4 regions of the Shewanella violacea DSS12 genome follow, and region 2 is predicted to be linked to each of the others. Evidence: predicted binding sites of a transcription regulator. Region 2 holds the regulator's gene; each other region holds the start of a gene.
The links. Region 2 encodes LexA, which represses DNA repair genes until DNA is damaged. Its sites were predicted from a motif close to TACTGTATNNNNATACAGTA; they were not measured.
Positions count from the first base shown of each region.

Region 1 (6,266 bases), 1.6 Mb from region 2:
TTAAGGCAACTTGCCTCATATAGGTAGACTTACCGCCCATGTTTGGCCCAGTGACGATTAGCATTTTTCGTGTCGAATTTAAGGTCACGGGATTGGCGATGAAGGGGCTTTGACTCACTTGCTCAACCACAGGATGACGGCCCGATTCTATATGTATACCTGAGATGTCAGTGAGTGTCGGGCAGCGATAGTTCAGGGTCTCGGCGCGCTCGGCAAAATTGCTAATGACATCCAGCTCTGCTGCGCCCTGAGCGAATAGTTGTAACTCATGAAGTTTTGGTAAAATAAGATCGAATAACTGCTCCCAAAGTTGCTTTTCCAGTGCCAGAGCCTTGCCTTGACTGGAGAGTACCTTCTCTTCATGTTCTTTCAATTCGGCAACTATGTAACGTTCGGTATTCTTTAGGGTCTGTCTGCGCTGATAACTCAGAGGCACAAGATCAGATTCCCGGCGACTGACTTCGATATAGTAACCGTGAACTCGGTTATAGCCGACTTTAAGGGTAGAGATACCGGTTGACTCTTTCTCGCGAGCCTCTAATTCTTTAAGGTAATCCGTTGCCCCCTTGCTCAAGGCGCGCCACTGATCAAGCTCCTCATTGTAACCATCTCTTAGGACTCCACCATCGCGGATTAGCATAGGTGGATTATCTATAATTGCCCTGTCGAGCAGAGCGAGTTCATCGGGGAATTCACTCATAATCGTCGCTAGACGTTTGAGATGTGGTGACTGGCAACTGGCGAGAAGTTGCTGAATCTCTGGCAGTACTGATAATGCCTGTTTTAGGCGAGAAAAATCCCTGGGTCTGGCACTTCTCAGTGCGAGTCTGGCGGTGATTCGTTCTATATCACCTAGTGCTTTTAAATGTGGAGTCAGGTTGTCAAACAGGCCGCTGTCGAGCAACTCGGTGAGGGCACCTAAACGAGATTCTATTTGTTGGCGATCTCTCAAAGGTTCGTGGAGCCAGCGCTGCAACATGCGACTGCCCATAGGGGTTGTCGTATTATCTAATATCGCAGATAGGGTATTTTCACGTCCACCTTGTAGGTTGATTGTCAGCTCTAAGTTTCTTCTTGTGGCGGCATCGAGCACGATACTGTCGTCTTGATTGAATCGTACGATAGAGTTGATGTGGGGCAGGGCAGTTCTTTGAGTATCTTTAACATACTGCATCAGGCAACCAGCCGCCTGCAGCGATAAACGCGCATTTTCCAGGCCGAAACCACGTAGATCTTTGGTCTTAAATTGATCTAAAAGGAGTTTACGGGAAGTGTCGAAATCGAATTCCCATTCCGGGCGTCTGCGCTTGCCATTGAATCTTGTGATCAGGGACATCTCGCTGAAGTCTTCACTATAGAGTAACTCGGCTGGACTAGTACGTTGTAGCTCAGCCTCTAATGCTTCTCTGCTCTCCAATTCACTGACCACGAAACGGCCAGAGCTTAAGTCTAAGGTGGCATAACCAAAGCCTGCCTTACCATGATATACAGCAGCAAGCAGGTTATCTTGCCTCTCTTGCAGTAAGGCTTCGTCGGTCAAGGTTCCTGGTGTGACGAGACGAACGACCTTGCGTTCAACCGGCCCCTTAGAGGTGGCTGGATCGCCGATCTGTTCACAGATGGCGACAGAGACCCTAAGTTGAACCAGCTTGGCGAGATAACCTTCGACTGCGTGATAGGGCAGTCCAGCCATAGGGATTGGATCGCCACCACTCTTGCCACGTGCGGTGAGTGAAATGCCTAAGAGTTCAGATGCTCTCTTTGCATCGTCATAGAAGAGCTCGTAGAAGTCACCCATACGGTAAAATAATAACATTTCAGGGTTTTCGGCCTTGAGCGTCAAGTATTGACGCATCATAGGTGTGTGTTTTTCTAGGTTTTGGGTGTCGATTGGATTCATCTACAGCTCGTTTCTTCTATGAGGTATTGAACAGGCAAGATGCTCCATCGGAGCAGCCTTAAAATATGTCGCCAATATTAACAATTTTTTGAGTCAGTTGCGTGTTTAAAAAATAAATAGTCAGATTGAATTTTTCTTCGTTAACAAGTGCTTCTAATTGAGTAAATATGGCTAGAAAAAAATAATCATCAACAGTACTTGATACTGTATGATTGTACAGTATACTAGTTGCATATTGAGGCCCCTATTCGAGCAGGATAAAGTTTTCTTAGCTCAAATAACGGAGTTGTCACAAGTTTATATCGGCGTTGTTGCCGTGACTTAGATTATGCACGAAGAGGATATCGGAATGAAGATTGATGCGAACAAAGAGAAAGCACTGAATGCCGTTTTAAGTCAGATCGAGAAACAGTTCGGTAAAGGCTCTATCATGAAACTGGGCGAGAACCGCTCGATGGATGTTGAGACCATCTCTACGGGATCACTTTCTTTAGATGTAGCACTGGGTGCCGGCGGACTTCCTTTAGGACGTATCGTTGAGATTTATGGACCAGAATCTTCTGGTAAGACAACACTGACCCTAGAGGTCATTGCTGCTGCACAACGCCAAGGTAGAGTGTGTGCCTTTATCGATGCAGAGCATGCCTTAGACCCTATATATGCTAAAAAGCTAGGTGTAGATATTGATAACCTACTTTGTTCTCAACCAGATACGGGTGAGCAAGCGTTAGAGATTTGTGATGCCTTGACTCGTTCAGGTGCTGTTGATGTCATCGTTGTCGATTCGGTTGCGGCTTTAACGCCGAAAGCTGAGATTGAAGGTGAAATTGGTGATTCACATATGGGACTTGCTGCTCGTATGATGAGCCAGGCGATGCGTAAGCTCGCTGGTAACCTGAAGCAAACCAATACCATGCTTATCTTTATCAACCAGATCCGTATGAAGATTGGTGTCATGTTCGGTAACCCTGAAACCACCACAGGTGGTAACGCACTTAAGTTTTATGCTTCTGTTCGCCTCGATATTCGCCGTATCGGTGCAATCAAAGATCGTGACGAAGTTATCGGTAACGAGACTCGCGTTAAAGTGGTTAAGAACAAGATCGCAGCACCATTTAAACAGGCGGAATTCCAAATTCTTTATGGCAAAGGCATCAACCGTACGGGTGAACTCGTCGACCTTGGTGTGATACATAAATTAGTAGAGAAAGCGGGTGCTTGGTACAGCTATAAAGGCAATAAAATAGGCCAGGGCCGTGCAAATGCAGGTAAGTACTTAACTGAACATCCTGAAATTTCTGCTGAAATCGAAACTACACTGCGTGGTATGTTACTCGCATCTCCCGATGCGGCTGAGTCAGCTGCAGGTGATGAGAATGTTGACCTCGAGACTGGTGAAGTATTCTAGAGAAGAGTTTATTCTCAAGGGATAGAATATAAGTAACTCGGTGGGCTATTTGGCCCACTAGATCGCGGTTTCGCAACTAGCGTGCCGCGATTATTATCTGCATATGAATAAGGGCCATGGGTACCAGTCACCACTCACAATATATCAATACAGATGATGGCGAAGAAGGTTTCGCTTAAGTTCAAATTGCCTCACACTGGAATACTATTGCTTTAACGATCAATCATGTTCATCCGCTATTAAAGCCATATTTTTCACACTCTATCTTCATTTCGTGCAATACCCCCCCTAAAACTCTGGTTATTATACCAATCGCTATAAAGGTGTGGTCACTCAGCGAGAGTTTAGCGCTTCAGAGGCAAGGTCATTAATTGCTCCTGCATAAATGACATTCACAACATCCATGTTGCTAGCAACGAGTGAGGAACATAGTTATTCTACGTTTAAGCTCGTTAACGCCGTATCGGAAGTGCAAAAACTCGCCTTCAGGAGTGTTTTTGGCAGCCTACTTCTGTGTTGAATGAGTTCAAAAGGGATCACCATTGCCTCACTCTTTCGCCTTGAATTAAGCAGCCAAAAATAACTCTGAGTTGACCACCTTCTTATACCGATTGGTATTATTCTTTAGACTGCTTATAATACGCCTCAAAATAGCGCAAGTGTGTGTTGAATAACGATTGTCGATTCGATTAACTAATCGTCCAACACAGTGCCAATAATTTAAGTAATCTCAATTCAGGGTGATTTCATGTATCAAACCACTGCAGCACTAAGAACTGCTTTCTTGGAGTATTTCCACAAAAATGGTCATCAGGTTGTGGACAGCAGTTCACTGGTCCCTGTTAATGATCCTACTTTGCTCTTTACCAACGCGGGTATGAACCAGTTTAAAGACGTATTTCTGGGTGAAGATAAGCGTAATTACACTCGTGCTACCTCGTCTCAGCGCTGTGTACGCGCCGGCGGTAAACATAATGATTTAGACAACGTAGGTTACACTGCACGTCATCATACTTTCTTTGAGATGTTAGGTAATTTTAGCTTTGGTGATTATTTTAAGCGTGAAGCGATCACATATGCGTGGAACTTCCTGACACAAGAGTTAAAAATCCCTAAAGAACGTCTGTGCGTCACCATCTATGAGACTGATAACGAAGCCTATGATATTTGGACTAAAGAGATAGGTGTTTCGGAGGATAACCTGATCCGCATAGGGGATAACAAAGGTGCCCCTTACGCGTCGGATAACTTCTGGCAGATGGGAGACACGGGTCCTTGTGGTCCATGTTCTGAAATTTTCTATGATCACGGCGAACATATCTGGGGTGGTCGCCCTGGTACGCCAGAAGAAGATGGTGATAGATTTATCGAGATCTGGAACATAGTCTTCATGCAATACAACCGTCAGTCCAATGGTGACATGCTGGCGCTTCCTAAGCCTTCTGTCGACACAGGCATGGGAATTGAGCGTATTGCGGCCATCATGCAAGGCGTTCACTCTAACTATGAAATTGATATTTTCCAGGCCTTGATCAAGAAAACTGCCGAAATATTAGCTGTTACCGACTTAGAAAATAAATCCTTAAGAGTTATCTCAGATCATATTCGTTCATGTGCATTCTTAATTGCTGATGGTGTTATGCCATCTAACGAAGGTCGAGGTTATGTACTTCGTCGCATCATACGTCGTGCGGTACGTCATGGTAATAAGTTAGGTGCAACGGATTCCTTCTTCTATAAGTTAGTGCCAACCTTAATCCTGGTTATGGGCGACGCAGCTAAGGGCTTAGTAGAAACTCAAGACATAGTGGTTAAATCATTGAAGGCCGAAGAGGAACAGTTTGCTCGTACTCTTGAGCGTGGTCTAGGGATCTTAGACGGCGCCCTTAACGCCCTTACAGGGAAAGTTCTCGATGGCGAGACGGCTTTCAAACTCTATGATACCTATGGTTTCCCGGTGGATCTGACTGCTGATGTTTGTCGTGAACGCGAAATAACCGTAGATGAAGCAGGTTTTGAACTTGCTATGTCAGAGCAAAGAAAACGTGCACAAGCGGCGGGTCAGTTCGCGACCGATTACAACGATTCACTAAAGATTGATGAAGAGACTGAGTTTTCAGGTTATTTGGATCTCGTTTCGAATGCCAAAATTACTGCCATATATAAAGAAGGCGAATCTGTTACTGAGATAAACGCCGGCGAAGAGGCCGTTGTTGTGCTCGATACCACACCTTTTTATGGTGAGTCTGGCGGTCAAAGCGGTGATAGCGGTACCTTAAGTGCGGCTGGATTCGACTTTATCGTCAAAGATACCCAAAAATATGGTCAAGCAATCGGTCATATTGGCACCTTGAAGACGGGAAGTTTGTCCCTTGGTCAGTCCCTGGAGGCTAGTGTCGATAAGGCGCTGCGTCAGCGCACCGAGCTTAACCATTCAGTGACTCACTTGCTTCATGCTGCGCTACGTCAGTTACTCGGTACACATGTGAGCCAGAAAGGTTCCTTGGTCGACCCTGAACGTTTACGCTTCGATTTCTCGCATTTTGAAGGGGTTAAGCCCGAAGAGCTGCAAGCCGTTGAAGACTTAGTTAATACCCAGATCCGTTGCAATCATGAATTGACAGCCCAAGTCATGACTATCGATGCGGCAAAAGATAAGGGTGCAATGGCCCTGTTCGGCGAGAAGTATGCCGATGAAGTCCGTGTCGTTACCATGGGAGACTTCTCAATCGAACTCTGTGGTGGTACTCATGTAGGACGTACCGGTGATATAGGTTTGTTTAAAATTACCTCTGAAGCTGGTATTGCGGCGGGTATACGCCGTATCGAAGCTGTGACTGGTGCCGCAGCAATGGCCTATGTGGCTGGTCAAAAATCTGAGTTAGATAAAGCTGCCAAGTTACTCAAGGCAGATGCTGGCTCTGTTGTGACTAAGCTTAAGGCGCAGCTGGATCGTAC
Region 1 is NC_014012.1:3,583,652-3,589,917, reverse strand. It holds gene mutS (DNA mismatch repair protein MutS) at 1-1,900, opposite strand, end outside; gene recA (recombinase RecA) at 2,250-3,308, shown strand; gene alaS (alanine--tRNA ligase) at 4,057-6,266, shown strand, end outside.
Region 1: recA (recombinase RecA) is a predicted target of LexA. The motif match lies at 2,103-2,122, and genes of this name have one in related genera.

Region 2 (6,266 bases):
ATCTTGGAATAACACCTGACGTTTAGGCAAAACAGGGCCAGTCATGACCTTACGTTGACGGCTAAAGTGAACTCGGGCAACACGAGCAAGCTTGTGAGCTATTCGCTTGTCGGTGCCATGCTCATCGGCCATGTGACGAATTGAGACGGCATTAGAAAATTGAACGAAATTATGCCTTCCCAGGAAGAGGATCATAAAACATTTTCGCAGCCAGGTTGGATTTTGTCGCTCGAGCACTGCGGCCTTCATGGTATCGTCTTCTTTACCTGGAGTACGTCCCCAGTAAAGACTGACCGGCACTAGCTGTATATCCAGTTCAGGCTTCTCTTTATGCACCTTCAACAGATCCATAAAGCTATTTAAGAAAAACTCATTGCTCTCTCTTTCACCGAATAGCGGCTTGGCACCTTCAAGGCATACGACTCTCGGCGTACGATCACCATCGACCACAAGTTCATCATAGGGACTTGGAAGTCTATATTTACCTGTGATTTCACTCAGGGCTGCGATGTCGCTGAGAGATTCAGTCTTCATCACATAAACCACAGGTTTATCTGGATCTAAATTGAGATCGGCGAAGGGGTCATGGGGCACAACTACAGTCTGCACCAGTTGTTTCTGAATCCAGCGTAAGGATTTATACCAAAGAGAGTCTTTTTTCGACATTGTTCTTATATAATATGAGTCTTCTTAATAACGGCATAGAATACCAGATAAAAGAGAGAACCCCCTAATCTAGTTGGCAAAAGCCATAATGAAGCCAGTTATACTGGTGAATGACTCAAAATATCAGCCAGATTTACTAATACCCTTACCTTTCAGAGGCAAAGACAGGGTATGACAAATAGCAATCCCAGATAATAAACTTGGTTAATCCTTGCACTGACCAAGATACTGTATATAATGACAGTTACTGTATAGAAAGACAGGATTAATCATGAGACCTTTGACACCAAGACAAGCCGAGATCCTAGAACTCATTAAGCGTAATATTATCGATACCGGCATGCCTCCGACTCGAGCTGAAATAGCCAAGCGCTTAGGCTTCAAGAGTGCCAATGCGGCCGAAGAACATCTGAAGGCCCTCGCCAAGAAAGGTTGCATCGAAATAATTCCCGGTACATCCCGCGGCATCCGACTCACTCAAGCAGCGGAACCCGAAGATTTAGGCTTACCATTGATAGGCCAGGTTGCAGCTGGTGAACCTATCCTTGCTCAGGAACATATAGAACAACATTATAAAGTTGATCCGGCTATGTTTCGCCCCAGTGCCGACTTTCTACTTAGGGTGCGCGGTGACAGTATGAAAAATATTGGCATTCTCGAAGGTGATCTGCTTGCGGTTCATAAGATTTCACAAGCAAAGAATGGCCAGATCGTAGTCGCTCGAGTGGAAGAGGATGTCACAGTAAAACGCTTCGAGAAAAAGGGCAGTATGGTCTATCTCCATGCAGAAAATGAAGACTATGCACCAATAGTGGTCGATCTCACCAGTCAGAGCCTGAGTATCGAAGGTCTGGCAGTCGGTGTTATCCGCAACGGCAGCTGGCAATAAATAGATAAGTCACTCATTGGCGAAGGAGCTTGGTAATGAAAAATATGATCGGAAATAGCCCTAGACACCCAGGTTTATGGACTAATCCACTTAACCAAGCGTCCATCGAACAAGAGTGTGGAAGTATCACCACGGTAACCAGCTACACTCAGGGCCGGGTGGAACTAAAACAAGTGAGTAATCAGCTTGCAACCTTGAGCCATCAGGGGCAATGGATCGTATTGATTAGTCCTCCCAATATAGGTTACAAGCAGATGTTAGCCGAAGCTGGAGTCAGGATGGACCGAGTCCTGCTGGTTCATGCTAAAGACGAAATCGAAACCTTATGGGCCATGGAAAAAGCGCTTATAAGTGGTACATCCAGTGCCGTTATCTGCTGGACTCAGGCCTTAGATTCACGTGACAATCGCCGACTAAAACTGGTAGAAAAAAGCGCACGCGCTTTAGGCATTGTCATCGAGGATGCGAATAATCACTTACACAGTAAGGCCCACACTCAAAGAGATACTCACTTCAGTCAGGCCAGTTTATTTGGATCTCTACACTAATCTAGAAATTGATTTAGCCTAAAACCTATTATTTAAGTCCCGCAAGGGACTTTTTTATGTCTGATTTTTATTCAAAATATTTCATAATTTAGCTAAAAGTGATCTTGATCAATATTTCAACACCAAGTAAGTTAGGGATATAACAACGATAATTTGTTATATCCAAACGATTTAGTAGTCGGCGTAGTAAAACCCTGCCATATGTACAAGGCCAGAAATTTACCTCGCTGAAATCGGTACTGATATATTCAGCCGTAGGTGCGAGTGTGGTTAACTCTGGTAGATAAGTAACTGCCAAACTAAAATAACAAGTGAACCGCCACTGCACTTTGAAGTCATCGTTGCTTTTTTGGGAACTGAAGAGTTTGCATAGAGCAGAGACTTACTGTGTGACTCTTCTTTGTCTTAATTTTTGACAGAGGAGAAGTCTAGTGAAGCGAGTGTTGTATAGTTTTCTGGCGTTGCTGTTTACGCCATACGTTTTGGCATCAGGAATGCCCTTTAATATGACAAAGGGCGTTACGGATATCAGTGGACAGGTATACAACCTGCACATGATCATTCTGTATATCTGTTGCGCCATCGGTGTCGTGGTTTTCGGAGTGATGATCTATTCCATGATCAATCACAGAAAGTCTAAGGGTGCCGTAGCAGCCAATTTCCACGAAAGTACTAAGGTCGAGATAGCCTGGACCATTACACCTTTCATCATACTCATAGCTATGGCTATTCCGGCGACTAAGACCTTAGTTGCCATGGAAGACTCTAGTGATGCTGACATCACCATCAAGATCACTGGCTCTCAATGGAAATGGCATTACAGCTATTTCGATCAAGATATAGAATTCTATAGCTTACTCTCGACCCCGCGAGAACAGATAGAAGGCACCGAGGAGAAGGGAGAAAACTATCTCCTCGAGGTCGATAAGCCCTTGGTCCTCCCCATCAATAAGAAAGTTCGCTTCCTGATGACATCAGAAGATGTGATCCATTCCTGGTGGATCCCCGCATTCGCCGTCAAGAAAGACGCGAATCCAGGTTTCATCAATGAAGCATGGACTCGTATCGATATCCCAGGTACCTATCGTGGCCAATGTGCCGAACTCTGCGGCAAAGATCACGGCTTCATGCCAATCGTGGTCGAGGCTCTGAGCCAAGCCGACTTCGACATCTGGGTCGCCGAACAAAAAAATCAAGCCAGCGCCGCCGCTGCAGAGGCTGAAGCCTCCTTGAGTCAATCCCTCTCCATGGATGAGCTAATGGCCCAAGGTGAACAGGTGTACATGTCTCGATGTGCCGCATGTCACCAGCCTAACGGCATGGGTTTACCCGGCGTATTCCCTCCAATGAAAGGCAGCCCAATCACCACTGGACCATTAATGGATCATCTGGAGATCGTTATCAATGGTAAGGCGGGCACTGCTATGCAGGCTTTTGGGAAGCAATTAACCGCGCAAGAGATTGCCGCAGTGATTACTTATGAACGTAACGCATGGGACAACAACACAGGCGATACGGTTCAGGCAGCTGATGTCAGTCAGCATGGCCAATAGGGAGGCAATATGAATACTTTAACCCGCGATGCGGAACCCAATATGGAAGTTGGTCAGGTCGAAGAGACCAAGGATCACCAAGATGAGCATCATCAACAGCACCCCTCGGGGATTAAACGTTGGCTGTTCACTACCAACCACAAAGACATAGGCACACTCTACCTCTGGTTCAGTTTTATCATGTTCCTCACCGGTGGGGCCATGGCTATGGTGATACGCGCCGAGCTATTTCAACCAGGATTACAGCTGGTAGAACCAAACTTTTTTAATCAGATGACCACAGTCCACGGACTGATCATGGTGTTTGGCGCCGTTATGCCAGCCTTCACTGGCCTGGCAAACTGGCTGATACCTATGATGATAGGCGCGCCGGACATGGCGCTACCCAGAATGAACAACTGGAGTTTTTGGATCTTACCCTTTGCCTTCGCCATCCTGCTGAGCTCGCTGTTTATGGAAGGTGGTGGACCTAACTTTGGCTGGACCTTCTACGCACCACTGTCGACCACTTACAGCCCCGACAGCACGGCGCTATTTGTCTTCTCTATCCATATCATGGGGATTAGCTCCATCATGGGAGCGATCAACGTGATCGTCACCATAGTGAACATGCGCGCTCCGGGTATGACATGGATGAAGTTGCCACTTTTTGTCTGGACCTGGTTGATCACCGCTTTCCTGTTAATTGCCGTGATGCCGGTACTGGCTGGCACTGTGACCATGGTGCTAACAGATAAATACTTCGGCACCAGCTTCTTCGATGCCGCGGGTGGCGGCGACCCTGTGATGTTCCAGCATATCTTCTGGTTCTTCGGTCATCCCGAAGTTTACATCATGATCTTACCCTCTTTCGGTATCATCTCGGCCATAGTGCCAACGTTCAGCCGTAAGAGACTATTTGGTTATTCCTCTATGGTTTACGCCACCTCGAGCATAGCAATCCTGTCGTTTCTTGTATGGGCACACCACATGTTCACCACAGGTATGCCGGTATTCGCCGAGCTATTCTTCATGTATTGCACCATGTTGATCGCGGTGCCCACCGGGGTGAAAGTGTTCAACTGGGTGGCAACCATGTGGCGAGGCTCCCTCACCTTCGAGACCCCCATGCTGTTTGCTATCGCCTTCATCATACTCTTCACCATAGGTGGCTTCTCGGGCCTGATGCTTGCCATCACCCCGGCAGACTTCCAATACCATGATACGTATTTCGTGGTGGCACATTTCCACTACGTGCTGGTGACAGGCGCCATCTTCTCCATCATGGCTGCCGCCTATTACTGGCTGCCTAAATGGACCGGCAACATGTATGACGAGAGGTTAGGCAAGATACATTTCTGGTGTTCGGTAATATCGGTCAATGTACTCTTCTTCCCTATGCATTTCTTAGGCTTAGCAGGTATGCCAAGGCGTATACCAGATTATGCGGTGCAATTTGCCGATGTTAACCAGATAGTCTCCATAGGCGGTTTCGCCTTCGGACTGTCTCAGTTTATCTTCCTAGCGCTGGTCATCAAGTGTATACGCGGTGGCGAAAAAGCGGCGGCGAAACCTTGGGAAGGCGCCGAAGGTTTGGAATGGACACTGCCTAGTCCGGCTCCCTATCACTCATTTACTACACCACCCGAGATAAAGTAGATATGAGCAATAACCAGGGCAAGTCTAATCGAAAACTCATCGGCATGCTGATTGCTGGTGCCGTGGGCATGTTCGGCTTCGGCTTCGCCTTGGTGCCCTTATACGATGTGCTTTGTGAGCAGTTGGGCATCAATGGCAAAACCCAGAACAGCGCCAGCACTTACAAGCCAATCACAATCGATAAGAATCGAACCATTACCATAGAATTTATGGCGCAGATCCAAAGTGATATGCCCTGGGAATTTAAGCCTGAAGTCAAACGTATGCAGGTGCACCCCGGAGAGCTAATTCGCACTAATTTCACTGCGAAAAACCTGTCTCTAAAGGATACCATTGGCCAGGCCATCCCTTCGGTCTCACCTGGACAGGGAGCCGCTTACTTCAATAAAACCGAGTGTTTCTGCTTCAACCAGCAGAGACTAATGGCCAAAGAAAGCGCCGAGCTGCCACTTATTTTCTTCGTGGATCCGGATCTTCCCGATTCCATAAAAACATTAACTCTCTCTTACACCCTCTACAACATCACCGACCGTGGTTATGTCGGCTCTGTTGAGCAAGGAGCAGCAAGATGACAACTAAGCACGAACACTATTACGTTCCCGCACAGAGTGCGTGGCCCATCATAGGGGCGGTAGGATTATTCCTTATCGCATTTGGCGCCGGTAGTTATGTACAACAACTCAAAACCGGTGGCGGCAGTGGCGGAATAATCTTACTCACAGGTGTAGCCGTCATTATATTTATGATCTTTGGCTGGTTTAGAACCGTTATAGCCGAATCGATGAGCGGCCTCTATTCAAAGCAGATGGACAGATCTTTTCGCCAAGGAATGAGCTGGTTTATCTTCTCGGAGGTGATGTTCTTCGGTGCATTTTTTGGTGCCTTGCTTTACGCCAGAATGATTGCCGTGCCTTGGCTAGGTGGCGATTCTAATAATGCCATGACCAATGAAGTTCTCTGGCCTGGGTTTGA
Region 2 is NC_014012.1:223,667-229,932, reverse strand. It holds gene plsB (glycerol-3-phosphate 1-O-acyltransferase PlsB) at 1-666, opposite strand, end outside; gene lexA (transcriptional repressor LexA) at 938-1,555, shown strand; gene SVI_RS00895 (cell division inhibitor SulA) at 1,591-2,103, shown strand; partial or broken gene coxB (cytochrome c oxidase subunit II) at 2,535-3,647, shown strand; gene ctaD (cytochrome c oxidase subunit I) at 3,699-5,294, shown strand; gene SVI_RS00880 (cytochrome c oxidase assembly protein) at 5,297-5,866, shown strand; gene SVI_RS00875 (cytochrome c oxidase subunit 3) at 5,863-6,266, shown strand, end outside.

Region 3 (6,266 bases), 2.4 Mb from region 2:
TTATCATGTCTGGTAATTGATGATATAGACAAGTCGTGGCACACTGGTTTTGCTGTAGTTTTATATGTTTCTAGTGGTTGTTTTTTATTGAAATAATTTTGGATGTCTATATTAGAATATTGGGTGTCTGTATTAGGAGAGGTTATGTTTATTGTCGCGAACCGTATTCCGGTGGCTGTGGATTGGCAAGATGAGTTTGAAAATCGATTTCGTCAGCGTGTGGGTCAAATCGACCAACAAGCTGGGTTTGTCTCCATGCAGATCTTGAAACCCGTAAGTGAGGGAGCACCTTATATTGTCTTCACTAGTTGGCAAGATGAAGCGGCTTTTGAGGCTTGGGTCCAGAGTGAGGGTTTTAAGTTATCACATCAAAATCCCTTACCTAAAGAAGCCTTTACCGGCAGGCCTATGATTGAAAAGCATCAGGTGGTGATATCGACTTAAGCTGGCAGCGGTAAATTGAGTACTTTACTCTAGTAGCTTAGTAAGGCCATTTTAAAGAGCTCTTGTGGAGTGAAGACCCGCCAGTAATTAGTGCTGTTTAGGGCGGAGGTTCTCTCTCATTTTAGCCAATATATTTGCAGGTGATTTAAGGGTATTCGTTAGCCTTTAGTGTATACCTTGTGTGGTTCGTGGATCATATACTGCAATGTTAATTAGTGCAGTTTAGTGTTGTTAGGGCATTGAACTTCTCAACTCCTTGATAATATATGCACAGGTAATTTAAGGAGATGTAATTTAAGAGGACCGATTAGTCTTTAGTGCATGCTTAATCTGGCCCGTGGATAATATCTGCTATTTATGAGTAAGTGATTTTAGCTTCTCTTGGATGCTAGTTGCTTAAAACTGCTGAGTGAAGACCTGTGACATGCCACTTGGCCCTATAAGAAGGGAACTATCATTAGCAGTTGATCTTAGAGGGTGCCTTTGTTGTGGACTATGCATACAGGGGAGTTATCTCTTAGCTCTATCAATTACTAGTCAGAAAATCAGCCATTACTCTTAGAAATATCTCGTATGTACATAGATATATTCCAGGATGTTATCTCTTAATCTCTACATTTTTTATCAGAATAACTGCTATTGCTGCATGCTTGGGTCGTCATGTTGTATTTGAAAAATGGTCAGTTAATTAACAAGTGATCTTAGGGATGTCTCGCCAGCTGGTGGTGTATTGAGGGGTGAGATATTCTCGCTTCATGTGCCATTTTGCAGTGAACCCTTGGGCAGCCATAAATATAGAGTCGGAGCCGTATTTGTGATTGAGTGCGTCATAGACCTTCATTAATGCTGGGTTTTTCGGTGACGCAAACAGATCCAGCTGGTTATGTGACTCACTGATAAGATCGATGAGACCAACTCCGACCTTGTAATAACGCACCCCGGCTCTAAATTGCTGCTTGGCTATCTGAGTCACTATTTGGGTTATTTCACCTGTGTCATTGGTGGGGTAAGCAAATCTATGAGTGAGTTTAAATCCTGTAGGCTGCTCATCGAAGGGGGAATTAGAGGCAAAAATAAGCAACACCGAGCACAGGGAGCCTTGAGCTCTTGCCTTGCTGGTGGCAATACCTGCATGTTTACCGAGGGCTTGCTGTAGTGAGTTTGAATCTGTGATCCGCTCTCCCATACTACGGGTCGAAAAGATTTGCTGCTTATCGGCTCTGGCTTGATCCCAGCCCTTACAAGGTTCACCGTTGAGCTCCCGCACCGTACGTTCCATCTCTATACTGAACTGCTTTCTGGCGAGTCCCGGTGCCATCTGAGATAGTGCGTAGGCTGATGTTATTCCCATCAAATCCAACTGCTTTGACAAGCGCCGGCCTATGCCCCAGACATGACAGGGCTTTATCTGGGAGAGAATAGCCTTTCTTTGGTCTGAATTAGCGATGACACAGACTCCATTGTAGTCGGTGAGTTTCTTGGCGGCGTGATTGGCTATCTTAGCTAACGTTAAGGTTTTTCCCATGCCAATAGATACAGGTAAGCGAGTCTCTTTCCAGACCGCACGGCGTATGATGTGGCCGTGCTTCACTAAGCAAGGTATGGCTGGATAACAGTGTTTAAATGACAGGAATGATTCATCTATGCTGTAGACATGCTGCTCAGGTGCAAAACGGCCTATCACTTCCATCATGCTGGCGGACAATGAGCCATAGAGTTCATAATTAGAACTTAAGGCGATAACTCCTAAGCGGTCACACAGTGCCTTAACTTTGAAATAAGGCTCAAACTTTGGGATCCCGGCCGCTATGGCCTGACGGTTGGCGGCGACAATGCAGCCATCATTGTTAGATAACACGATAATAGGCCGGCCACGCCACTCGGGACGAAATACCTGCTCGGCGCTACAGTAGAATGAATTAGCATCCACGAGAGCGAACATCATCTTCCCCTAGAGTGAGTTGATTTAGCTGACCCATTAACTCTGGTATAAGTTCTGCTACAAGTTCTTGATTAGTTTTGGAGCTCGTTCTGGTGCTATAGCTCACTCTGTAACGACGCTAGCATCAATAAAATTCATCGGTTAAAAACCGACTCGATGGCAGCGCTATTCATCAGCAGAGGACTCGGCCGATGACAGCGTATCGAACGCACCACGATACCTTCGACACTGAACTGGTCGTACTCGTGTATGACTACTGGTTGATGTTCATCGTTAGCCGAGAGTAACATTCTTCTTTTGGTATCAATAATTTTGCAGACAAAGTTACCGTTGTAATTTGCCACTATCACGTCTTGATCTTGTACCTTGACGTGCCTGTCGACGATGAGGATATCGCCATCGAATATGCCGACATTTTGCATCGAACATCCGCTCGCTTGGCCGATGAAGGTGGCACTGGGGTGCTGGATAAGCAGCTCATCTAAGCTCAAAGGAAGCTGTTTATAGTCGGTGGCTGGACTTTCGAAGCCGGTTATTCCGGCACTGGCTGAGATTGGAATCACTTTCATCATGGTCATTTAACTCTACACTGTATATTTATACAGTTGTAAGTTTAGCAGTAATCTAAGTGGTGGCAATCTTTTTCGGGATTATGCTGCCAGAACGTTAACGAGGCACTGATTTATCTCTCTTTGTGCTCTATATGCTGATGTTTTTGTCTGCTATACCGAACTATTTACTGTTTCTGTCTAGCTTTCATTATTGTTCGAAGCATCATTAGCTAGGTACAAAGTCTTGACAATTTAGCTGAAACCCCTTCAAAATACGAAAATTGCGATCTAAGTCGGTTAAATGTTGATTTTGCGATCTAGATCTACTTGTTGCGCGTGCTGCGAGTAAGGTCGGTTTGCTGTTATCTAGATAAAGCGGATAACTTAAACTCAATTCAGGAGATAAACTTATGACGTTTGGCCAGTACAAGTCGATAAGCATATTAGTGGTTGATGACCATTCGTTAATATTTGATGGATTACGTAGTTGCCTGGCACCCTATTCTGAGCTTGAATTGGTGGGGTTTGTTGAAGATGGTTTAGCGGTATATGAGCAATGCTTAAAATTAAAGCCAGATCTCGTGTTTATGGATCTAAAACTGCCTGGTATGAGTGGTTTCGATGTGATCCGTCAGTTACGCCAACGTTGGCCAGAGATGATGATAATCATGCTGACGGCGACTGTAGAAGAGAAGAGTGCCCGTGAAGCATTAGATGTAGGTGCTAATGGCTACGTACTCAAAAATAGCCCGAAAAGTACCTTGTTAGCCGCCATTAAATCAGTTTGCAAAGGTAAGACTTTTATTGATTCTAGCTTAGACGAACAACAAGTTGAGGCGCTGATTGGTGCCGTTGATGGCGATATGCCTATGCTGACGCCAAGAGAGCAGCAAGTGCTAAAGTTGATCTGTGAGGGACGTCGTAACCGGGATATTGCGGAGGACTTGGTAATAGGTTTGAAAACGGTTGAAACCCATAGGATGAATTTAATGCGTAAACTCAACGCACATAACGTAGCAGAGCTAATTCATTGGGCTCAAAGGCTAGCTGGTTAATGCACAGCTTAGGCTGTGCAGGTCGTTGGTGCTGATGCGAGTGCCTGAATTAGTCCTTCCAGAGGTGAGAATACGTCTAAGCTTAGACATTCTTCGGTTTCGAGAATGACTTCTAAATCGACTGCAGTATCAAAAATATGTTTAAGTCCCGCCAAACCGGCACTGCCTTTAATTGTATGTAGTACATCACTGAGGAGTTTCCACTCCTCATTGGCTATAAACTGTTTAGCTTGCTCGACAATATCTGTTAAATGAACGGCGAGTCTATAATTGAGATCTGTCTGAGAGAAATCTATCATGGGGTCATCGATATCGGTATTTATCACTAATGGCATATCGCGATCCAATTGCAGATCTGCTGCTGTTTCCAAGGCACTGTTTAGCTGCGCTAAAGAAACGGGCTTGGTTAAATAGCTGTTTATTCCGATGGCTTCTATGGTGTCACGATCCATTGGGTTAGCATTTGCCGTCAGAGCAAATATTGGGCACTCAGTATCTAAAATATCTTCACTGTTACGCCACATTTGTGTTGTTTGATAACCATCGAGTCCGGGCATGCGAATATCCATCAAAACCAGATCGAAGATATGTCTTTGTCCTTTTTGTAATGCGGCTTTACCACTGCTGGCCGTGAATACTTGCTGGCCTAATTCGGCTAACATTATGCCAATAATATTTCTATTCGTTTCGACATCGTCGACCAAGAGAATTTTCAATTTCCAAGGAAGTAAATTTAGTGTGTTATTCGTCTGTTCTTGAGGTAAGTTGTAACGGATCTCATGAAGGCGCTGCCATAGCCTGGCTGGCAAGTGGGCCAGCTCCTTATGGCACAGCTCTTCATTGTCCCCCTCAATCGGAACAGCGCCCCATAAGGATAATTGTCTGTGTAAAGCTAAGGGGGCTATGATGGATTCAGGTGGCAAAGTGAGCGGAGCATTGGCTTCAGTGAGAGGCAGATCTAAAATAAAAGTGCTCCCGTAACCAAGAGTACTGCACATGGTTAGCTGGCCTTGCATCTTCAGGGCAAGCTTTGCAGAAATAGGCAAACCAAGTCCTGAGCCTGCTTTGTGATGGCAGCTTTGAGCAAAAGGTTCAAATATCCGTTGCTGATCTTGAATCGCTATCCCATCACCTGTGTCTTCAACACTAAAATAAAGATGATTCTCAACGACTTCTATACGTAAAAGTATATAGCCGTCTTCTGTAAATTTGGCGGAGTTGCCTAATAAGTTAACTAATATTTGCCTCACTCTCAAGGGGTCTAATAGTGCTTTTTCTGGTACATCGGCATTCACAATACATTCGAGTGAAATTGGGCGATTTATCACTCTATTTTGTATGGTGAGCATAGCGTTGTCGGCTAATTGGAATATGGAGCAAAGCTGATAGTTAAGCTCAATTTGATCGGCTTCAATGCGTGAAAAATCGAGTAAGTTGTTGATAATGGCTAAAAGTGAACTTGCACAGTGAAAAGCAGTGTCACCAAGATCGGCTTGTTTAGCGTCTAATTGAGTATTACGCAATAGCTCTAACGAACCTAATATGCCATTGAGAGGGGTCCGAATTTCGTGACTGATATCGGTAAGGTGTTCAGACTTTCGCATATTCGCCTTTTCAGCCTCTTGGGTCGTGATGGCCAATTCATGGGTTCTTTGGGCTACCTTTTTCTCAAGTACGTCATGGCTTTCCTTCACTGTATCGAGTAAATGGTTATAGGCCTTGGCTATCTGGCCTAATTCATCCTGGCGGGTTTCAGGTAGACGCCGTTCGAAGGTGGGCTGAGCGTCGCCATTAATGATGCTCACAAAGTGACCTATCGGTTTTGTTAGATTAATTCGCAATACATGCAATAAAACAAAAGCCATAAGTGCCAGTGCGAGAAGTGACCAGGGAAGCTCACTGAAAAAAGGAGTGAGGGCTAAATTTTGTAGAAATGTTTTTGATACCAATGTGACCTGTAGCCATCCGGGCCCTTTGATGTGCTCTTTGATAATGTAGTACTGCTCAATGGGGTGAGGGATACTTTTGTCTTCTTTCTTATTGGGGTCGTTAAATTCATTTTTTAGCGTGGTTAAGATTTTTGGTGATAATCTCAGAGTTGATTTAGAGAACATCTCACTCTCACTAGTCATGAAAAAGCTCTTTGCGCTGGATTCTGATGAGGTATTTAAGCTTATCGTCGATGTTAAATTAATCACAAACCCGACCTGGGGGGAGTTAGGGTTTATGTGATCACTCGAATAACTAAATAAGAGGTAGTAAATGCCTGACTTT
Region 3 is NC_014012.1:2,588,373-2,594,638, reverse strand. It holds gene SVI_RS10640 (antibiotic biosynthesis monooxygenase family protein) at 145-444, shown strand; gene SVI_RS10635 (Y-family DNA polymerase) at 1,133-2,386, opposite strand; gene SVI_RS10630 (LexA family protein) at 2,521-2,955, opposite strand; gene SVI_RS10625 (two component system response regulator) at 3,348-3,992, shown strand; gene SVI_RS10620 (hybrid sensor histidine kinase/response regulator) at 4,001-6,266, opposite strand, start outside.
Region 3: SVI_RS10630 (LexA family protein) is a predicted target of LexA. The motif match lies at 2,974-2,993, and genes of this name have one in related genera.

Region 4 (6,266 bases), 1.4 Mb from region 2:
CTAAGTGTGATCCGTGGCATCGCAGAGCAGACTAACCTGTTAGCCCTTAATGCCGCCATCGAAGCTGCTCGTGCCGGTGAGCAGGGCAGAGGTTTTGCTGTCGTGGCTGATGAAGTGAGAACCTTAGCTTCGCGGACGCAAGACTCCACCGCCAATATTCAGGAGATCATCCAGACTCTACAACAAAATGCACTTCAGGCTGAGCAAGTCATGGAGGAGGGGGTAGAGCAGGCTAATGTGGGTCAGGAGCTGACCATTAAAGTCGAAGAGGCGCTAACTGGCATCACCAGTGCCATCTCGGCGATTCAGCAGCAGACGGTTGAGATCACCTCAGCCATCAGTCAGCAGGCAGTGGTTGCCGAAGAGGTGGCCTGCAATGTGGAGAATGTTCGAGGTCTGTCCGATGATTCATTAGCATCCAGTGAAGCTCTGTCGGCGAGTCTCAGCGAGTTCAAACATGTGACAGATGACCTATCGAAGAATATCCAGCAGTTTAAGATCTAGTCGTAACCTGGGGAGTGACTCAGGTTTACATGCTAACTTAAGTACTAATTGAAGTACTAATTCAAGTGCTAATTCAAGTGCTAATTCAAGTGCTAATTTAAGCGATAGTTCAGGTACTAATAATCTCAATGCCAGTCTTATATTGACTGGCATTTTTGTTCACTGCTTTATTTTTATGAGGTGTTATTTTAATTGTTCAGTCAGGTGTTCAATCAATATACGTACCTTAGGTGACAGGTGCCTGTTTTGTGGATAAACGGCCCAGATCCCATCATCGAAGGGTCTATGCTGCTCGAGTATTGACACGAGTTCACCACTCTCTAGGTAAGGTAAGACATAATAATCGGGTAGATGAGTGATCCCTATGGCTTTCACCGCGGCATCGACCAGAGCCCTGCCGCTGTTACAGTTGAGATTCCCCCTGACTCTGATATTGACTGCTTTCCCCTTGTCCTGAAAACGCCAGTAATCTAACGTACCCAATAGGCAGTTATGTTGCTCCAGTTCAGATAAGGAGTGGGGGATCCCATAGGTAGAGAGATAACTGGGAGCTGCGCAGACATAATGAGTTCGCTTGCCAAGACGTTTTGCCATCATGGTGGAATCTTCTAGTTGACCCAGGCGGATAGCCAGATCATAGCCTTCATCTATAAGGTCTACTCTCAGGTTAGTTAAGTTAAGCTGTACCTCCAACTCTGGATACTTGGTAATAAAATCATTAATTAAGGGGGCTAATGTTCTCTCCCCATAAGTGACCGGAGCGGTGATTTTCAAGCGTCCCCTCGGTGTGCTCTGTAGGTTAGTGATGGCTCTTTCTGCCTCCTCCAGCCCATCGAGCACTTGCCTGCAATGTTGAAAGTAGACCTGTCCTGCTTCCGTTACCGAGACCTTACGTGTGGTGCGGTGGAAGAGTTTTGTGGCTAAGCGGGTCTCCAGAGCACTGACTTGTCGACTAACCTGAGCCGTGGATATTCCCAGTCGCTTAGCGGCTTGAGTAAAGCTTTCAGTTTCCGCGACGGCGACAAATTCACTGATACCTTCCCAGTTAAACATTATTACCTCCAGGTAAAAGTCATTTTACAATTTGCTAGATTATCATTATTTGAGTAGGGAATATAATACACCTAATTCGCGAGTACAGGTTTTCATTTTACTGGAATTGGCAACTTATCTCATCGAACGGCTCGACATAACAAGTTTATAAGTTACAGCAAAATCAGGAGGGATTTTTCATGGCTGGTGGTTGGTCAAGAGATGGTGCGGTGCAAGAGCAAATTGACATCAGTGTGGATGATGCCGTTGCCCAAGCCAGAAAAAAATTAACTACAGGTTCTGCTCTGACTCATTGTGAAGAGTGCGAAACAGAAATTCCACAGGCCCGTCGGGATGCAGTAGCTGGAGTTCGCCTGTGTATTACTTGTCAGGTAGAGCTAGATAGCCAACAGGCTAAACAGCTTGGTTATAACCGACGGGGTAGTAAAGACAGTCAATTACGATGATTGTTACTGTGCGGTAAAAGTAAATTACCCATAAGTAGGATTATCAATTCGTATATTGGCGGATATACTTATCCCATATTAAAATCAGCATGATGTGAGGAGTTAGGTTCAGTCTCTATCTCTGGAGTCATTCTATTATTTACCCTATTTTTTTGGAGCTAAAATGACAGCACAAACAATCAAATCAAAAGCCGCCGTAGCTTGGGCTGCAGGTCAACCTCTATCTATGGAAATCGTCGATGTTATGCCACCACAGAAAGGTGAAGTGCGCATCAAGATGGTTGCCACTGGCGTATGTCATACCGACGCATTTACACTTTCGGGTGATGATCCAGAGGGGATTTTCCCTTGTATTCTAGGCCATGAAGGTGGCGGTATCGTCGAGTCTATCGGTGAAGGCGTGACCAGTGTTCAGGTTGGCGATCATGTTATTCCTCTTTATACCCCTGAGTGTGGCGAGTGTAAGTTCTGTAAATCAGGCAAGACTAACTTGTGTCAGAAGATCCGTGAGACTCAAGGTAAAGGCTTGATGCCAGATGGCACCACACGTTTCTCTATAGATGGTAAAGATATCTTCCATTACATGGGCACATCTACTTTCTCTGAGTATACCGTTCTGCCTGAGATCTCTCTGGCCAAGGTTAACCCTGAAGCGCCACTAGAAGAAGTGTGCTTGTTGGGCTGTGGTGTAACAACCGGTATGGGCGCAGTGATGAATACGGCTAAGGTCGAAGAAGGCGCAACTGTCGCTATTTTCGGTATGGGCGGTATTGGTCTGTCTGCTGTTATCGGTGCGACTATGGCAAAAGCTGGCCGTATCATAGTTATCGATATCAACGAGAGTAAATTTGCTCTAGCTCGTAAACTGGGTGCTACCGATTTCATCAACCCTAAAGATTATGATAAGCCTATTCAGGATGTCATCGTAGAGCTTACAGATGGCGGCGTCGACTACTCCTTCGAGTGTATCGGCAACGTCAATGTTATGCGCTCGGCACTAGAGTGTTGTCATAAAGGTTGGGGCGAGTCAGTGGTTATCGGTGTAGCCGGTGCCGGGCAGGAGATCTCAACTCGTCCGTTCCAGCTTGTGACTGGTCGTGTGTGGAAAGGTTCTGCGTTCGGTGGTGTTAAAGGTCGCACTGAGTTACCTGACTATGTCGAGCGTTATATGGCTGGTGAATTTAACTTAAGTGACTTTATCACTCATACCATGAGTCTTGAACAGGTCAATGAAGCGTTCGAGCTTATGCATGAAGGTAAGAGTATTCGTACAGTCATTCATTTCGACAAATAATATTTCGATAAGTAGTCACTTTGACAAAATAGTCATTTGGATAAATGCTCTCGAAGCGGATAATCCCGCTTCAACCTTAGATTAATCAATAGTCCTATCGCTGCAATATTCCCGTGAACAAGCTGGTCACTGGGATATTGAAGCGGTAATAAGGATAAATAATGACAGTAGAAAATCTCAGTAGTAATAAAAGCTTTGGTGGCTGGAATAAGCAATATAGTCACCAGTCCAAGAGCTTAAATTGTGCGATGCGCTTCGCTATTTACCTGCCGCCTCAGGCGTCAAATGGTCAGAAAGTACCGGTTCTTTATTGGTTATCTGGTTTGACTTGTAGTGATGAAAACTTCATGCATAAAGCGGGCGCCCAGCGCATTGCTGCTGAGCTTGGTATCGCCATAGTTGCACCGGATACTAGCCCCCGTGGCAGTGACGTTGCCGACGATGAGGGTTACGACTTAGGTCAAGGTGCTGGTTTCTATGTTAATGCCACTCAGGCTCCTTGGAATAAGCATTTCCAGATGTATGACTACATAGTCCATGAGCTACCCGCCTTGGTCGAGTCAATGTTCCCGGTGACAGACAAGCGTTCTATTGCTGGCCATTCAATGGGTGGACATGGCGCCTTAGTCATCGCCCTGAGAAACAGTGCAGCTTACCAGTCTGTTTCGGCATTTAGCCCAATCAGTAATCCAATAAACTGCCCTTGGGGTAAGAAAGCCTTTACTGCTTACTTAGGCAGAGACACGGCAGCTTGGTCCGATTACGATGCCAGTACTCTAATGCGTAATGCCTCTGAGAAAAATGGTCAGTCATTTGTGCCTGCTCTAGTCAGCCAAGGGGAAGCGGATAACTTCTTATCTGAACAGCTAAAACCTGAAGTCTTAGCTGCGGCGGCCAAGAACAGTGGTTATCCTTTAGTGCTAGAAAGCCATGAAGGTTACGATCATAGTTACTTCTTTATATCCAGCTTCATAGAGCAACACCTGAAGTTTCATGCTGAACACTTAAGTGACTGATAAGTTGGAAGACTCTTGATTTGAGAGCTTGCTTGATTTAAGAAAACAGGATCATTCAGATATGTTTTTCATCACGAGTTTCATCGAGCATCATTTAAAATTCCATGCTGAACACTTAGATGTTAGCTAAATTGGAAGACTCTTGATTTGAGAGCTTGCTTGATTTAAGAAAACTGGATCATTCAGATATGTTTTTCATCACGAGTTTCATCGAGCATCATTTAAAATTCCATGCTGAACACCTTAGCGCCAGCTAAAGCTAAATAGTTTTCTACTTTGATAATGCCATTGGGTTAATGACTCGATGGCATTTTTGTTTGTTGCTTACTCTTTATTCATTTCCTACTCCTTATTCGTTTTTTGTTCCTTCCTCATGCAATTTTTTATCTTAAGTCTCATTTTTATTGGATACTGTTTTTATATACAGTATAGTGGTGTGAGAGGGCTTCTTGCTGAGAGAGTGTTTACAAGAGTGTGTTGAAAACTGCTTTGAAAACTAATTTGAAGAAAATTATTCATATCGATATGGACTGCTATTTTGCCGCGGTCGAGATGCGCGACTTTCCTGAGCTCAGAGGTAAACCCATAGCTGTGGGCGGGCGCAGTGATCGCCGTGGGGTTATCAGTACCTGTAATTATGAGGCTAGGGTTTTTGGCGTTCGTTCGGCCATGGCCTCGGGCTATGCGTTGAAACTGTGCCCAGATTTGATATTAGTGCCTGGGCGCATGTCGGTGTACAAAGAGGTCTCAATACAGATCCGTGAAGTATTTGCTCGCTATACCGACTTGATTGAACCTCTCTCTCTTGATGAAGCTTATCTAGATGTCACCGACTGCACTCAATGTCAGGGCTCTGCTACCTTGATAGCTGAAGCTATCAGGCAGGAGATCTTCGAAGTCACAGGCCTCACAGCTTCTGCCGGTATTGCGCCGATTAAATTTCTTGCCAAGGTCGCCTCAGATCTGAATAAACCCAACGGACAATATGTGATAACCCCGGATATGATCTCCCCCTTCGTGAAAACCTTACCCCTGACTAAGATCCCTGGGGTGGGCAAGGTGACGGGTAAGAAACTTGAGGATATTGGCCTGAAAACCTGTGGCGATCTACAGGACTATCCCAAATCAGCTTTGATAGAGCGTTTTGGGAAATTTGGTGCAGTCTTGATTGAGCGGGCTCAAGGTATAGATGAGCGGGGCATCTCGCCGCACAGGGAGCGTAAATCTGTGGGGGTCGAGACAACATTGGCAAAGGACATCTATACCCTGGAACAGTGTCATGGGGTGATGCCTCAACTTATTCAGGAGTTGGCGGCGCGAGTGACGCGCAGCGCTAAAGATCGCAGTATCAATAAGCAAGTGGTTAAGCTTAAGTTTAGTGATTTTAAACAGACCACCATAGAACACAGATCCGATGAAATATCGGTGACGTTATTTTATGATCTGCTCGCACAAGCCTTGGAGCGTCAGCAGGGGAGAGGTATTCGATTATTAGGTGTGTCGGTGGGCTTAGCGAGTCAGTCGGCGGTTAACACTAGGGCGGCAGACAATGAAGTCAGAGAGTCGCAGATGGACCTAGGATTTTAAAGAAGGGCTGTTAACTAAGGATTTTTAAATAAGGTTTTTTAAAGAATGATTTTAAATAAGGATTTTAGAAGAAGTTGCTAGAACCTAGGAACTAGGTTCTAGCAAACTTGATTAATCTTTCTCTGGGATACGTTCCAGTACCGCTAACAGCAGCTTGTAGTATTGGCCTACTGTCTCTATGAGTACCTTCTCATCGGGACTATGTGGGTAGCGAATAGTCGGACCAATCGATACCATGTCCATCTCAGGATAAGGCTTCTTAAACAGCCCACATTCAAGACCCGCATGAATCACCATGATCACAGGTTTCTTGTTGTAGATGTCGTCATAGGTTTCACGAACTAGTGCCATCACAGGTGAGCTGTT
Region 4 is NC_014012.1:3,779,483-3,785,748, reverse strand. It holds partial or broken gene SVI_RS15715 (methyl-accepting chemotaxis protein) at 1-504, shown strand, start outside; gene SVI_RS15710 (LysR substrate-binding domain-containing protein) at 688-1,557, opposite strand; gene SVI_RS15705 (DksA/TraR family C4-type zinc finger protein) at 1,737-2,003, shown strand; gene SVI_RS15700 (S-(hydroxymethyl)glutathione dehydrogenase/class III alcohol dehydrogenase) at 2,167-3,297, shown strand; gene fghA (S-formylglutathione hydrolase) at 3,459-4,313, shown strand; gene dinB (DNA polymerase IV) at 4,815-5,900, shown strand; gene SVI_RS15685 (aminoacyl-histidine dipeptidase) at 6,012-6,266, opposite strand, start outside.
Region 4: dinB (DNA polymerase IV) is a predicted target of LexA. The motif match lies at 4,723-4,742, and genes of this name have one in related genera.